One region of the Nonomuraea sp. NPDC049419 genome, then DNA from elsewhere that is predicted to be linked to it. Evidence: riboswitches for the same ligand, from Rfam matches in the RefSeq annotation. Region 1 holds a riboswitch; each other region holds the start of a gene.

Region 1 (3,807 bases):
TCTCGATCGGGTCGGGCAGCAGCGTGCGCTCGTCGGCGATCACTTCGAGCTTGACCCAGTTCGTGCCCAGGGCCTCCCTGGCCAGCCGGGCCGTCAGCACGGCGTCGCCCGCGGTGAAGCAGCCCGCCGTGTTGGGCAGCACCTTGATGCCGCGCTCACGCAGCACGTCGAGCACCGAACCCCGGGCCGCGGGGTCGAGCCGCCGCATCGCCACCGTGGTCAGCTCGGTGCCGGACGCCGCCAGCGCCTGGTCCAGCACCTCCAGCGACGGGGCGCCGCCGGTGCCCATGATGAGCCGGGAGGAGAACTTCTCGCCGGCGATGATCAGCTCATCCACCTTGCACCGCCGTCAGCACCTCCACGCGGTCACGGTCGCTGAGCGCCGTCGTCTCCCAGGCGCCGCGGGTGACCACCTCGTCGTTCACGGCCACGGCCACTCCGGTGGTGGCCGTCGTCAGCGTACGTACGGCCTGCGCCACGGTGGTGCCGTCGGCCAGCTCGTGCGCAGACCCGTTGATGGTAATAATCATGAAATTTCCCGAAATCTCCCCGGCGAACACAGGGCCGCCAGCTCGCTCTCCTCACCCAGCAGGATGGCCGCCGTCAGCGGGGCCATCAGCACCCCGCCCCGGTGGTGTCCCGTCGCGTACGTCAGCCCCGGCGTACGGCCGGGACCGATCACCGGCAGGTTGTCGGGCGTGCCGGGACGCAGCCCCGCCACCACGTCGGCGACCTCCAGCTCGGTGACGCCGGGCACCAGCTCCCTGGCGTCGCGCAGCAGCTCGTACAGGCCGCCCGCGGTCACCCTCGTGTCGTAGCCCAGCTCCTCCTGGGTGGCGCCGACCACCAGCTCGCCGTCGCCCCGGGGGACGAGGTAGACCGGCGAGCCGTGGACGGTGCCGCGTACGCAGCGGGTGAGCAGCGGCTGCGGCGAGCGCAGGCGCATGATCTGGCCCTTGACCGGCCGCACCGGCACCTCCGCCAGCTCACCGCTCCACGCCCCCGCCGCCAGCACCACCCGCTCGGCCGCCAGCACCTCGCCTCCGGCTCGTCCGTCCGTGGCGGCGAGGGGCGCGGAAGCGCGGCCTTCATCGGGCACGGCGGGCGGCTCGGCGAGGCGGACACCGGTGACGGCGCCGTCCGTGCGGACCAGCTCGCTCACGCGGGCCCGCACGATGCGGACGCCGCGCCGCTCAAGGGCGGCCAGCAACGCCGCCGTCACCCGGCGCGGGTTCACCCACGCGTCGCCCGGCGCCAGCAGCCCGCCGCGCACCGACGGGGCCAGCATCGGCTCAAGCCGCCGGCACTCGCGCCCGGTCAGCCGCTCGACCGGCAGATCCAGCTTCTCCATGAACGCGGCCAGCTCGTCCAGCGCCGCCATGTCATCGGCCCCGAACGCCACATCCAGCGTCCCCTCGGCCCGCAGGTCCAGCCCGCTCACCCCTCCGGGCCCAGCGGGTGGAAGAGCGGCGTCATCGGCCAGGGCGGTGGCGAAGGCGGGCCAGCGGCGCAGGGCCGCGACGCCCAGCCGCAGCAGCGGCGCCTCGGTGTAGGTGACCTCGCTGACCGGCGCCAGCATCCCGGCGGCCGCGTGGGAGGCCCCGGAGGCGGGTGCCGGGTCGACCACGGTGACCGGCCGCCCCTCGCGCGCCAGCCGCCAGGCCACGGACAGCCCGACGACCCCGCCGCCCACGATCACATCCATGATCCGCTCCCTTCGCCGGCATGATCCGGATCAGGTGTCTTGCGGTCGAAGGCCCGCTGCAGCCTTCCTCTCAGCCCGGTCACGGCCGGACTCCCGCGCGTCTTTCCGTCCACAGCCTACGGCCTCGGTGCCGGGTCCACGCACCGCCCCCGTTATGGTCATGACCGTGGACCATGTCGTGGTGGTGGGAGCGGGACTGTCGGGAGTGCGCACGGTGGAGGCCCTGCGCGGGCGCGGCTATGCCGGTCGCCTGACGCTGCTGGGCCAGGAGCGCCATCGCCCCTACGACCGCCCGCCGCTGTCGAAGGCGGTGCTCAAGGGCGACGCCGACACCAGCTTCATCGACACCGACCTCGAGCGGCTCCAGGTCGACTTCCGTCCAGGGGTCGCGGCCAAGTCGCTGCGCGCGGGCGTCGTGGAGACCACCGAGGGCGAGCTCGACTACGACGGCCTGGTCATCGCGACCGGCGCCGACCCGATCAGGCTGCCGGGCGACGGCCCTCAGCACGTCCTGCGCACCCTCGACGACGCCCACGAGCTGCGCGTCATGCTCGTCCCGGGCGCGCGCGTCACGGTCATCGGCGCGGGCTGGATCGGCGCCGAGGTGGCCACCGCCGCCCGCCGCGCGGGCTGCGCGGTGACGGTCATCGAGGCCGCGCGGGCCCCGCTCGCCGGCGCGATGGGCACCGGGCTCGGCGCCCGCACGATCCCCTGGTACGACGGCATCGACCTGCGCCTCGGCACCATGGTCGAGTCGGTCGACGAGGGCGGCGTCCGCCTGGTGGGCGGCGAGTTCGTCGAGTCCCACGTCGTCGTCACCGGCATCGGCGTGCGCCCGGCCGTCGAGTGGCTGGCCGACGCCGACATCGACCTGCACAACGGCGTCGTCACCGACGAGCACCTGCGCACCTCGCTGCCCGGCGTGGTCGCCGTGGGCGACTGCGCCGCCTGGTGGTCGCGCCGCTGGGGCGCCCGCCTCAGGGTCGAGCACTGGGACACCGCGATCAACGCCCCCGAGGTCGCCGCCGCGACGCTGATGGGGGAGGAGGCGGTCTACGACCCGGTGCCGTACTTCTGGTCGGAGCAGTTCGGCCACATGCTCCAATACGCCGGCCACCACGCGTCGGGCGAGCGGATCGTGCACCGGGGCGAGCCCGAGGGCAAGTGGTCGGCCGTCTGGCTCACGGCGGACGATACGCTTGCCGCGGTGCTGGCCGTGGACCGGCCGCGCGATCTCGTGCAGGGCCGGCGCATCATCGAGGCGGGTCACCGGCTGGACACGGAACGCCTGGTAGATCCACAAGTGCCCCTACGAGATTGTGTTGTTTGAGCAAGGACGGCATGTGGTAGTTGTGGTTTCGTGACGCTTTCTGTTGCACAGATCGACCGGGAGACCGACCAGCTCGTCGACGAGTGGCTCACCCTCCCCGAAGTGGCCTCACGCCTCGATCTCCCGATCGGGCGGGCCAAGCAACTCCTGAAGGACCACAAGCTGCTCGGCGTGCGCCGCGGCAGCGGCGGGCCACAGGTGCCCGCGGTGTTCCTCGACGGAAAGGACGTGATGAAGGGCCTGCCAGGCACGCTCACCGTGCTCCAGGACGCCGGCTACGACGACGTCGAGGCGCTGCGCTGGCTCTTCACCCCCGACGAGTCACTGCCAGGCTCGCCCATCGAGGCGATCAGGGCGGGCCGTCACACAGAGGTCAAGCGGCGTGCCCAAGCCCTCGCTTTCTGAGGCCCGCCTCTATCTCTGCACAGACGGCCGCCGCGACCGCGGCGATCTGGCGGAGTTCCTCGACGCGGTGCTGGCCGGCGGTGTGGACATCATCCAGCTGCGGGAGAAGGGCCTGGAGGCACGCGAAGAACTCGCGCTCCTCGACGTCTTCCGCGACGCCTGTGACCGGCACGGAAAACTGCTCGCTGTCAACGACCGGGCTGACATCGCTCACGCCGCCCGGCCCGACGTGCTCCACCTGGGGCAGGACGACCTTCCCGTGACTGTCGCGCGAGAGATACTCGGCGACGACGTCGTCATCGGACGGTCCACCCACTCCGCAGCCGAGGCGTCCGCCGCGGCCGTGGAGGAGGGCGTCGACTACTTC
Region 2 (3,807 bases), on a different contig from region 1:
CGGTGGCGGTGCTGAAGCCCGTCCACTGGTCGACCACGGTGATCGGCGACTGGTCGGTGGAGGTCGCGGCGGCCCAGGCGGGGATGGCGTCGTTGAAGGCCACGGTGCGCCGGCCGCAGTCGGGGCAGGTGGCCGGGTTCATCGGGATGATCTCAGCGACCAGGATCCGCATGTTCGGGTTGCTGGCCCGCATCTGGTTCACCAGCGTGGTGAACGCGCCGAGGATCGTCGCGGGCGCGACGTTGCTCCACACGTCGTTGGTGCCCAGGTGCATGAGCACGACGTCGGGCCGGGTGGCCGAGAGCCAGCCGGGCAGCATGTTCTGGTTCGCGATGTTGGTGGCGAGATAGCCGCCGTGGCCCTCGTTGTCGCCGTCGTGCGCCACCCCGCAGCCCTGCGGCGGCAGCGTGCCGACGAAGTCGATGTTCGTGTGGCCGGCGCTCTGCAGCCGGTTCCACAGCAGGGCCCGCCAGCAGCCGGGGGAGCCGGTGATCGAGTCGCCGAGCGGCATGATGCGTACGGCCGCCGCCTCGGCCGGCGTGGTCGCGAACAGCACGGCCGCGATCACGGTCACCATTCCCGCCAGCACGGCGCCGATTGCGCGCATCGTCCGATCTCCCGTCGTCAGCCTGCGCAGATCGTAAGGAGCGGCAGGCGGAACGGGGAAGGAGGCGATGAGGACAGCGGGCGCCAGCTGCGGGGACGCATGTAACTTTCAGGCGGCGGCGCGCACCACCGCCAGCGGGCAGGGCGCATGGTGCAGCATGGCCTGGCTGATGGATCCGATGAGCATGCCGGCGAGCTGCCCGTGCCCGCGCGAGCCCACCACCAGCAGCTCGGCCCCGGCCGCCGCCTCCTTCAGCACGTCCACGGGATGCCCGTGCACGATCTCGGCGACCGCCTCGACGCGGGGATGCCGGGCGCGGTACGGCGACAGCGCCTCGTGCAGCGCCCGCAGATGGCCCTGCTCGCTCTCGGGGTCGGCCGGGCCGAAGCCGCCCGGCTGGGGCCAGGCCCACGCCTGGACCACCCGCAGCCGCGCCCCGCGCAGCTCGGCCTCGGCGAAGGCGAACTCCAGGGCCCGCTCGGCGCATTCGGACAGGTCGGTGCCCGCCACCACCTCGCCGGGCGTGGCGGGGCGGTCGCGGACGAGGACGACGTTCGTCTCGGCGTGCGCGACGACCCCGTACGCGACCGAGCCGACCAGCAGCCCGCGCACGCCGCCGATGCCGCTGCTGCCGACGACCAGCAGCTCGGCCTCGGCGGCGGCCTTGACCAGGGCCGCGCGGGGATCGCCGGGGAGCAGGACGGTCTCCACGCGCACCTGGGGCCGCTCGCGCAGCGCGCGGTCCTTCGCTGAGGTGAGCACGGTGCGCGCTTCCTCGCGCATCCAGCGCGCCACCTCGGCGTAACGGACGGGCTGGTCCTCCCCGCACACCCACTTGGGCACGACGTGCGCGACGGTCAGCGGCACCTGGCGCAGCACGGCCTCGGTGGCGGCCCAGCCGGCCGCCTCCAGGCCGGCGCGGGAGCCGTCCACACCTGCGATGATCAATTCGGCTCCTCAGGACGCGGTATAGCACTCCACCTCGGCGCGGCGGAACGACAGTCCCTTGGCCTCGGAGTCGCGGACGCACGCGCGCTCCGCCTTGCTGAGCTTGAGCGTGCCGCACACGGTCACGCCGGAGTAGGTACGGCAGTCGAGCGACGGATCGGTACGGCCGACGCGATAGAGCTCTCTGACGTTCGCGCGGCACTTGGCCTTACCGGTATCGGAGTAGCGGCACTGGGCCAGCAGGGTGTCGAACTGCTCCTGGCTGACCTCGTGCTGTTGCATGCCGTCCCCGGCGGCGGCGGTGGCGCCGGATGCGGCCATCACGACGAGTAGTCCTGCGACAGCGGCGATTCTCATCATGTTTCCCCTGATGGGGTCCGTACCGCTGAGAAGACCCGCCAAACCTTTTCGCCCTGGTTTGGGATCGCGCCTCGCGTGGGTACGATCACCGCCGTCCAACGCGGGAGCCCGGTGGAGACCGGGCTGAGAGGACGGCTGCCAGCCGCCGACCGCCAGAACCTGCTCCGGGTAATGCCGGCGAAGGGAGTTTGCGCGATGACCGACGCGCGCTTTTCCAAGATCTACAGCGGCGAGCTGCGGGTGCCGATGCGGCGGGTGAACCTGTCGAACGGCACGGCGGTGACGCTGTACGACACCTCGGGCCCGTACACCGACCCCTCCTACGAGCCCGACCTGCGGCGGGGCCTGCCGCGCCGCCGGGCCGAGTGGATCGAGGAGCGGCGGGCCGCCGGGCACCCGGTCACCCAGGTCGGCTGCGCGCGGCGCGGGCTGGTGACCAAGGAGATGGAGTTCGTCGCGGTCCGCGAGGGCGTCACGCCGGAGTTCGTACGGGACGAGGTCGCGGCCGGCCGGGCCATCATCCCGGCGAACGTCAACCACCCCGAGACCGAGCCCATGATCATCGGCCGCGACTTCCTCGTGAAGATCAACGCCAACATCGGCAACTCCGCGGTCACCTCCTCCATCGAGGAGGAGGTGGAGAAGATGACCTGGGCCACTCGCTGGGGCGCCGACACGATCATGGACCTGTCCACCGGCGACGACATCCACGAGACCCGCGAGTGGATCCTGCGCAACTCCCCGGTCCCGGTCGGCACCGTGCCGATCTACCAGGCGCTGGAGAAGGTCAAGGGCCGGCCTGAGGAGCTGTCGTGGGAGGTCTTCCGCGACACCCTGATCGAGCAGTGCGAGCAGGGCGTGGACTACGTGACCGTGCACGCGGGCGTGCGGCTCGCGCACGTGCCGCTCACCGTGCGCCGCAAGACCGGCATCGTCTCGCGCGGGGGCTCGATCATGGCCGCCTGGTGCCTCGCGCACCACCGCGAGAGCTTCCTGTACGAGAATTTCGCCGAGATGTGCGAGATCCTGGCCCGCTACGACGTGTCGTTCTCGCTCGGCGACGGCCTGCGGCCCGGCTCCATCGCCGACGCCAACGACGAGGCCCAGTTCGCCGAGCTGCGCACGCTGGGCGAGCTGACCGTGATCGCGCGCGAGCACGACGTGCAGGTCATGATCGAGGGCCCTGGACACGTGCCCATGCACAAGATCAAGGAGAACGTCGACCTGCAGCGCGAGCTGTGCGACGACGCCCCCTTCTACACCCTCGGCCCGCTCGTCACCGACGTCGCGCCCGGCTACGACCACATCACCTCGGGCATCGGGGCCGCCATGATCGGCTGGTTCGGCACCGCCATGCTCTGCTACGTCACGCCGAAGGAGCACCTCGGCCTGCCGGACAAGGACGACGTGAAAACCGGCGTGATCACGTACAAGATCGCCGCACACGCCGCCGACCTGGCCAAGGGGCACCCGAAGGCGCAGGAGTGGGACGACGCGCTGTCCGACGCGCGCTTCGAGTTCCGCTGGGAGGACCAGTTCGACCTCTCGCTCGACCCCGACACGGCCCGCGCCTTCCACGACGAGACGCTGCCCGCCGCGCCCGCCAAGACCGCGCACTTCTGCTCGATGTGCGGCCCCAAGTTCTGCTCGATGCGTATCAGCCACGACATCAGGCAGGCTGGTTTCGAGGAGAAGGCCGCCGAGTTCCGGCGTCTCGGCGGCACGATCTACGTGGAGTGACGCCACCAAGGGCCAGGCCGCGTCTAGCCCGGCAGCGTCTCGCCGCCGATCGGGGCCAGCACCTCGCCCGTGTAGTACGAGGACAGCCGGTCGGAGGCGAAGAACACGTACGAGGGGGCGATCTCGTCCGGATGGGCGGGTCGCCCCATCGG
Region 3 (3,807 bases), on a different contig from region 1:
ACGTGTTCGAGCTGATCACGCGGCACGTGGGGCGGTTCATCGGGCCCGACGCGCGGCGGCTCGACCCGGTGCGCAGAGAGCTCGACGCCTACTTCTCGGGGCGGCTGCGGACGTTCGCCACGCCGGTCGACCTGACGCTGGCGACGCCGTTCGCCCGTACGGTGCTGCAGAAGACCATGGCGGTCCCCTACGGCACCACCACGACGCTGGAGGAGATCGGCCAGAGCATCGGCAGGCCGCGCGCGCTGCGCGCGATCGGCAACGCGCTGGCCTCCAACCCCGTCTGCGTGATCGTGCCCTGCCACCGGGTGCTGCGCGAGGACGGCGGGCTCGGCGACTACGCCGGCGGCGCCGCCGCCAAGCAGCACCTGCTCAACGTCGAGCAGCGCGCGACCGCTGGATGAGCCCGATGAGCAGCGTGACCAGCGCCGCCACCAAGGCGCCGCCGAGCGCGCCGTTCATCCACGGCTGACGCACGAAGCCGAGCGCCTCGCGCACGCCCGTCCAGAGCGCGTCCCACTGCGGGAAGGTCGGCGTCGAGGTGGTCAGCCAGTACGCGGCGAAGCCCAGCGCCCAGGGCACCAGCATCGACCAGCGCGACGGGGCGTCCTCGGCGGTGTTCCAGCCCTCGCCGCGGCGCAGCACGAAGTAGTCGACCGCGAGCACCGCGAACATCGGCACGAACACGGCGCCGATCACGCCGAGGAACACGCCGTAGGAGTTGACGTCCGCGAACAGGGCGATCACGACCGTCACCACGCCGATGGCGGTCGAGAGGATCCGCCGGTCCACCCGCGGCATGAGGTTCTGCAGCGACATCGTGGTCGAGTAGACGTTGGCGAAGGACTGGTCGGTCTCGCGCAGCACCAGGATGCCGAAGAACAGCGCGCCCAGCGGCACCGCGACGAACGGGCCGAACACCGAGGTCTGGTCGGCCAGCACGCCGTCCGCGCCCGCCAGGGCCACCGCGTAGACGCCGAGCCCCAGGCAGGCCACCTGGGCCAGCGTGTAGCCGCCGACCACGCCGGTGAACGCGGCGCGGCCCGACCGCGAGTGGCGGGCGAAGTCGGCCGCCATCGGCACCCACGACACCGACAGCGCGATCACGTAGTCGACGGCGGCGGGGAAGGCCGTCCAGCTCCCGCCCTCGGGTGAGGGGGCGTCGCGCAGGAAGAACACCGTGAACCAGACCATCGCCACGATGACGCCGACGGTGACGTAGCGGCGCAGCAGCCGGATCGAGCCGAGCGGCCAGACGGTCAGCGCCGTCGTCAGCACGCCCGCGACGAGCACCCACACCTGGTACGGCACCGACGGGAAGATGGCGCCGGCCCCCTTGGCGATCACCCACAGCTCGAAGGCGCCCCAGCCGATCATCTGGATGATGTTCAGCACGGTCGGGACGTAGGAGATCCTGGCTCCGAACAGCCCGCGCAGCAGCACCATGGCCGGCTTGCCGGTGCGCGTGCCCGGGATGGCCGACAGGCCCACCATGGCGGTGCCGATCAGGCTGCCCACCACGGTGGCGACCAGCGCCGCCGCGAGGGTGAGCGGCGCATTGCCCAGCGGGTCGAGCAGCAGCAGCGCTCCGGAGAAGCCGAGGAGGCTGACCCCGAGGTTGGCCCAGAGCGCGCCCTGATCGAGCACGCCCAGGGTCTTGGGCGCCTCGCCTTCGAGGGTCAGCGGAACTTCTTCGACGCCGTGCGACATCGCACACTCCCTACGCCGGCATTACCCGGACAGGTTCAGGCGGTCGGCAGCGGATGCATAGCTGCCCTCTCAGCCCGGCGACCCCGAGCTCCCGCGACGATCTGTAGTTTGCGCCCTTATTTTGCCTTAGAGAGGGTCAAATCGCCATAGTGGGCGACTTACGCCACAAAAGGCTCCTGGCCCGTCTCGCTGACCATCGGCTTCCGCGCGGCCTCCCACGACTGCATGCCGCCGCCGACGTTGACCGCCTCGCGTCCGAGCTGGTTGAGCCACGCGGCGACCTGCAGCGACCGCCCGCCCACCCGGCACACGACGTAGACCGTGCGGTCGCCGGGGACCTCCTCCACCCGGCCCTGGATCTGCGTCATGGGGATGTGGACGGCCTGCGGCGCGTGGCCCGCCAGCCATTCGTCCTGCTCGCGGACGTCGAGCAGGTAAGCGTCTGCGGGCACGGCACTGGCCTCGATCTCAGGAACGGTCATGACTCCATCATGGCGTGCCCGGGGCCGTGCACCGGACACGCCCAAGAGAGCACGCCCTACTTGAGCAGGCGGGACAGGCGCCGGTCGGCCAGCGGCTTGCCGCCGGTCTGGCAGGTCGGGCAGTACTGCAGCGAGGAGTCGGCGAACGAGACCTCCCTGATCGTGTCGCCGCACACGTCGCACGGCTGCCCCGCACGGTTGTGCACCCGCAGCCCCGACTTCTTCTCCGCCTTGAGGTCCTTCGCCGCGAGCCCGTGCGCCCGCTCGACGGCGTCGCGCAGCGTGGTCACGATGGCCTCGTGCAGGTCGGCGACCTGCGCGTCGGTCAGCGTCGCGGCGATCTTGAAGGGCGACATCTTGGCCGCGTGCAGCACCTCGTCGGAGTAGGCGTTGCCGATGCCGGCGATCACCTTCTGGTCGCGCAGCAGGCCCTTGATCTGGGTGCGCTTGCCGCCGACGATGCGCTTGAGCGCCTCGACGGTGAACGACTCGGCGAGCGGGTCGGGGCCGAGGGCGGCGATGCCGGGCACCTCGTCCGGATTTTTCGTGACATAGACGGCGAGGCGCTTCTGCGTCCCCGCCTCCGTCAGCTCGAACCCGGGCGCCAGACCCTCGTCGTCGGGCGCCAGCCGCACGCGTACGGCCAGCGGCCCCTTCCCCGGCCGCACCGGCTTGGCCCCCGACAGGTCGTCGCGCCAGCGCAGCCACCCGGCGCGGGCCAGGTGGATGACCAGGTGCAGCCCGTCGCAGTCGAGGTCGAGGAACTTGCCGTGCCTGCTCACGCCGGTGACGGTCAGCCCGCCGAGGGAGGTGACGGGCGGGTCGAACGTCTTGAGCGCCTGGATGGCCACCACGTCGATCCCCGCGATCGCGCGGCCCACGGCCCGCTCGCGCAGGAAGCCGGTGAGCGACTCGACTTCGGGAAGTTCGGGCATGCCCCCAGAGTACGGCCCGCACGGAACTGTCCCCAGAACGGCCGCCGTCGTGGTCACCACCGTGACGTGAGGCCCGTCAGCCGGCGTCCACGACCTCCTTGGGCACCGGCTTGTCCTCCTTCAGCGCGTTGAACAGCGCGAGCGCCTTCGTCCTGTCCCACTTGACCGCGTCACCGCTGGCCACGCGCTCCGTGCCGCCGAACGGCACCACCGTCGTCACCGGGCTGTCGCCCATGGCGAGCCCCAGCGACAGCATGTTGAACGCCCCGGTGCCCGAGTCGACCTCGACCGCGTCGGTCGCGCTCGCGGCCAGCGGGATCGCGGTGAACGGGTTGAGCAGCACCCCGGGGCTCGCGGCCTTCTTCACGACCGCGCTGAGGAACTGCCGCTGCCGCTTGGTCCGCTCGAAGTCGGGCAGCGCGCCGCCCTTGCGGGTGCGTACGTAGCCGAGCGCCTGTGAGCCGGTCAGCACCTGGGTGCCCTTCTTCAGCTTGAGCCCGGCCTTGGGGTCGTTGACGGCGGCCCGTACGTTGATCTCGACCCCGCCGACGGCGTCCACGATGTCCACGAACCCGGCGAAGCCGATCTCCATGTAGTGGTCGATGTGCACGCCGGTGGCGTTCTCGACCGTGCGGACGAGCAGCTTGGGCCCGCCGAAGGCGTAGGCGGAGTTGAGCTTG
Region 4 (3,807 bases), on a different contig from region 1:
CGTGGTCATCCTCGACGCGGCGCGCATCTGGCTCAAGGCGATCCGGCTGCGCGAGCCGCTGCCCGACACGGAGGCGCCGTTCCAGGAGTCCACGATCGTGGCGCCGTCGGGGCTCATCGCCACCCGCGAGGAGAAGGAGCTGATGACGAAGTCGCCCTGAGCGGCGTCAGGGGGCCAGCCAGCTCGCCGTCGGCCAGCCCTCGCGCCGCCACGCGCTGTCCCAGAACATCCACTCGTACGCCGCCGCCCGCCCGTACGCCTGCGCCATCGCCTCGCGGGTGTCAGGGAGGGAGGCGACGGCGAGCCGGTCGGTGATGGCCTTGGCCCGCTCGACGGACGCGGCGAACTCGGGATCGGAGTAGGTGGAGATCCACTTCGCGTACGGATGCGCCGGGTCGTCGCCGGCCTTGGCGAGCAGTGCGGTGCCGACGTCCTGGTAGATCCAGAAGCACGGCAGCACCGCCGCCGCGATCACCGGGTAGGGCGCCGACAGGGCCGTGGCCTGCAGGAACGACGAGTACGCCAGGCACGTCGGCGAGGTCACGATGCCCTTGACGGCCGCGCCCAGCTCCTCGATGTAGCCGGAGTGCAGCTCGCGCTCGGCGACCAGCGCGGTGTGCGCGCTCATGGCCCAGAACGCCGCCTCGTCGGAGTCGTCGGCGCGGACGGAGGCCGCCGCCAGCGCCTTCGAGAACGCCTCCAGGTAGCGGGCGTCCTGCACCATGTAGAAGGCGAACGTCTCACGGTCGAGCGAGCCGTCGCCGAGTGCCGTCACGAAGGGGTGCTCGTGGATGGCGCGCATCAGCTCGGACGTGCGCTGCCAGATGTCATCGCAGAACATCGCGTCTCTTTCGCGAGAGGGGGGCCGGTTACCAGGCGTTGTGGAAGTGGTGGACGGGGCCGTGGCCGTGGCCGACCCCCAGCGAGTCGGCGGCGCGCAGCGCCTGCGTCAGGTAGTCCTTCGCGGCGCGCACCGCACCGGGCCAGTTGTCGTGGCGGGGCCGCAGCGCCGCGATCGCCGAGGACAGCGTGCAGCCCGTGCCATGGGTGTTGTGCGTCGGCACCCGCGGCGCGGCCAGCTCGATCGTGCCCTCGGGCGTGGCCAGCACGTCGACGCAGGTGTCGCCGTCGAGGTGGCCGCCCTTGAGCAGCACCTGCCGGGCGCCGAGCGCGCGCAGCCTGGCCGCCTGCGCGTGCATCTCGGGCAGCCCGCTCGCCTGCGGCTCGCCGAGCAGGTCGGCCGCCTCGGGCAGGTTGGGGGTGATGAGGTCGGCGCGCGGCAGCAGCGTGCGGCGCAGCTCGCTCACCGCGTCGGCGGGCAGCAGCCGGTCGCCGCTCTTGGCGACCATGACGGGGTCGAGCACGACGTAAGGCGGCCGGTACGTGTCGAGCGCCGCCGCCACCGCCTTGATCAGGTCGGCGTCGCCCAGCATGCCGATCTTCACGGCGTCGGCGGGCACGTCGGTGAGCAGGGTGTCGAGCTGCTGGGCCACGAACGCGGCGGGCACCTCGTGGATGCCGGTCACGCCCGTCGTGGTCTGCGCCACCAGCGCGGTGACGACCGTCATGCCGTACGCGCCGAGCGCGGAGAAGGTCTTGAGGTCGCCCTGGATGCCGGCCCCGCCACTCGGATCGGTGCCCGCGATGGTCAGGACTTTGGGAACGGCGTTCGCTGACATGACGTCCCTTCGCTAGTGCGAACTAGATCAGGTTCGACGGGTGTGATCTCAGCCCGGCTTTCCGGGCACCCCGCGTCAACGGCTCACTCTAACAGGCCGGGTTGTTGACCACACGTTCGAGTGTGGGCATCGTAGGGCGGGTGGCCGCTGACGAGACGCGCGACGGGGTCTCCCTGACCAATCTCGACCAGCCCCTCTTCGACGGCGCCGACGCCACGAAGCGGGACCTGGTCGACTACCTCGACGCGGTCGCGGGCCGGATGGTGCCCGTGCTGCGCGACCGGCCGCTCTCGGTCATCCGGGTCCGCCCCGGGCAGGAGCCGTTCATGCAGAAGAACCTGCCCAGATACGCTCCCGACTGGGTGCGGTCGGTGACCGTGTGGGCTGACTCCTCGCGGCGGCAGGTCACGTACGCGCTGTGCGACGACCGCAGGACGCTGCTCTGGTTCGCCAACCAGCGGGCCGTCGAATACCACCCGGCGCTCTACGCCGGTGAGCACCCCACGCACATGGTGCTCGACCTCGACCCGCCCGAGCACGACTCCTTCGCGCCGGCCGTCCGGGGCGCGCACCTCGTCAGGCAGGCGCTGGCCGACTGCGGGCTGGCCGGGGCCGTCAAGACCAGCGGGGCCAAGGGGGTGCACGTCTTCGTGCCCGTCGTGCCCGGCACCGCGATGGACGACCTGGCCGCCGCCACCCGGGCGCTGGCCGCCCGCGCCGAGCGGCTGGACCCGGCGCTGGCCACCACCGCGTTCATCAGGGAGGACCGCGAGGGCAAGGTGTTCCTCGACTCCACGCGGGCGGGTGGCGCGACGGTGGCGGCCGCCTACAGCCCGCGGATCCGGCCCGGCGTGCCCGTCTCGTTCCCCGTGGCGTGGGACGAGCTCGACGGCGTCCGGCCTGGCGAGTTCACCATCCGCACCGCTGTCGAGCGGCTGGGTGAGTCCGATCCGTGGGCCGAGCACATGCCGGAGCCGCAGGCGCTGCCCGCCGACCTCGTCGAGGAGGGGCACACGATCCCGGTGGCGCGCGTGCAGGCGATGCACGAGGGCAAGCGCCGCGCCCGCGCCCGCCGCGCCGAATAGCCGCCTGCGGCGCCGGGCTGCCTGCCCACGGCTGGCGGCGGATAAGTCCGGGGGAGGACTTCCACACCTTCCAGCCCTCGCCGCCCGGTGACGTCACCGCGCAGGTGCAGGGCGTGGACCTGACCCTGCCGCCGACCCCCGCGCCCACCTCGACCAGCGGTTGCGAGGAGGCGGACTTCGCCGGGTTCGTGGCCGGAAACATCGCGCTCATCCAGCGCGGCACCTGCCCGTTCGCCCAGAAGGTACGCAACGCGGGCTTCGCGGGCGCGTCCGCGGTCATCGTCTTCAACGAGGGCCAGCCGGGACGTACCGACTCGACCCCGCTCGACCTCGGTGAGTGGCGGGCCGGCATCCCCATGCTCTACACCGACTTCGCGGTCGGCGCCGAGCTGGCCGCGAACCCCGGCACCACGGCCAGGGTCAAGGTGGACGCCACGCTCGTGCTCGGCAAGAACGACAACGTGATCGCCGAGTCCCGCTTCGGCGACCCGCGCAACGTCGTCATGGTCGGCGCGCACCTCGACAGCGTGCCGGAGGGCCCCGGCATCAACGACAACGGCTCAGGCACCGCCGCCGTCCTCGAGGTGGCAGAGGAGATGGCGCTCTACCCGGTCAAGCACAAGGTGCGCTTCGCGTTCTGGGCCGCTGAGGAGATCGGGCTGCTCGGGTCCGACCAGTACGTCGAGTCGCTGCCGGAGGCGCAGCGGGACCGGATCAGGGTGTACCTGAACTTCGACATGGTGGCCTCGCCGAACCACGCGTACAAGCTGTACGACGGCGACGACTCCGACGGCGTCGGCTCGCCCGCGGGCCCGGCCGGATCGGCGTTGATCGAGCGGCAGCTCGCCGACTTCTTCAAGAGCCGCACGCTGCCCACCGTCGGCACCGACTTCGACGGACGCTCCGACTACGGGCCGTTCATCGCGGTCGGCATCCCGGCCGGCGGCATCTTCACCGGCGCGGAGGGCGTCAAGACGCCGGAGGAGGCGGCGAAGTTCGGCGGCACGGCGGGCGCGCCGTACGACCCGTGCTATCACCAGGGG

Evidence for each region. Region 1 has a riboswitch for thiamine pyrophosphate ahead of AB0K12_RS22075 (FAD-dependent oxidoreductase). Riboswitches for the same ligand answer to the same signal wherever they lie in the genome.
Region 2: another riboswitch for thiamine pyrophosphate. It lies ahead of thiC (phosphomethylpyrimidine synthase ThiC); the one in region 1 lies ahead of AB0K12_RS22075 (FAD-dependent oxidoreductase).
Region 3: another riboswitch for thiamine pyrophosphate. It lies ahead of AB0K12_RS25900 (cytosine permease); the one in region 1 lies ahead of AB0K12_RS22075 (FAD-dependent oxidoreductase).
Region 4: another riboswitch for thiamine pyrophosphate. It lies ahead of thiD (bifunctional hydroxymethylpyrimidine kinase/phosphomethylpyrimidine kinase); the one in region 1 lies ahead of AB0K12_RS22075 (FAD-dependent oxidoreductase).

The regions. Positions count from the first base shown of each region.
Region 1 is NZ_JBFAQB010000007.1:31,044-34,850, forward strand. It holds gene AB0K12_RS22065 (thiazole synthase) at 1-289, opposite strand, end outside; gene thiS (sulfur carrier protein ThiS) at 330-530, opposite strand; gene AB0K12_RS22075 (FAD-dependent oxidoreductase) at 527-1,705, opposite strand; TPP riboswitch at 1,696-1,812, opposite strand; gene AB0K12_RS22080 (FAD-dependent oxidoreductase) at 1,866-3,035, shown strand; gene AB0K12_RS22085 (Rv2175c family DNA-binding protein) at 3,066-3,440, shown strand; gene thiE (thiamine phosphate synthase) at 3,418-3,807, shown strand, end outside.
Region 2 is NZ_JBFAQB010000001.1:816,304-820,110, forward strand. It holds gene AB0K12_RS03790 (cellulose binding domain-containing protein) at 1-607, opposite strand, end outside; gene AB0K12_RS03795 (universal stress protein) at 716-1,555, opposite strand; gene AB0K12_RS03800 (hypothetical protein) at 1,565-1,915, opposite strand; TPP riboswitch at 2,006-2,118, shown strand; gene thiC (phosphomethylpyrimidine synthase ThiC) at 2,111-3,655, shown strand; gene AB0K12_RS03810 (SDR family oxidoreductase) at 3,679-3,807, opposite strand, start outside.
Region 3 is NZ_JBFAQB010000009.1:85,447-89,253, reverse strand. It holds gene AB0K12_RS25905 (methylated-DNA--[protein]-cysteine S-methyltransferase) at 1-404, shown strand, start outside; gene AB0K12_RS25900 (cytosine permease) at 373-1,710, opposite strand; TPP riboswitch at 1,700-1,815, opposite strand; gene AB0K12_RS25895 (rhodanese-like domain-containing protein) at 1,869-2,192, opposite strand; gene AB0K12_RS25890 (DNA-formamidopyrimidine glycosylase family protein) at 2,249-3,127, opposite strand; gene AB0K12_RS25885 (LCP family protein) at 3,204-3,807, opposite strand, start outside.
Region 4 is NZ_JBFAQB010000001.1:20,927-24,733, forward strand. It holds gene AB0K12_RS00125 (carbon starvation CstA family protein) at 1-160, shown strand, start outside; gene AB0K12_RS00130 (TenA family protein) at 167-841, opposite strand; gene thiD (bifunctional hydroxymethylpyrimidine kinase/phosphomethylpyrimidine kinase) at 870-1,679, opposite strand; TPP riboswitch at 1,667-1,762, opposite strand; gene AB0K12_RS00140 (ATP-dependent DNA ligase) at 1,820-2,764, shown strand; gene AB0K12_RS00145 (M20/M25/M40 family metallo-hydrolase) at 2,878-3,807, shown strand, end outside.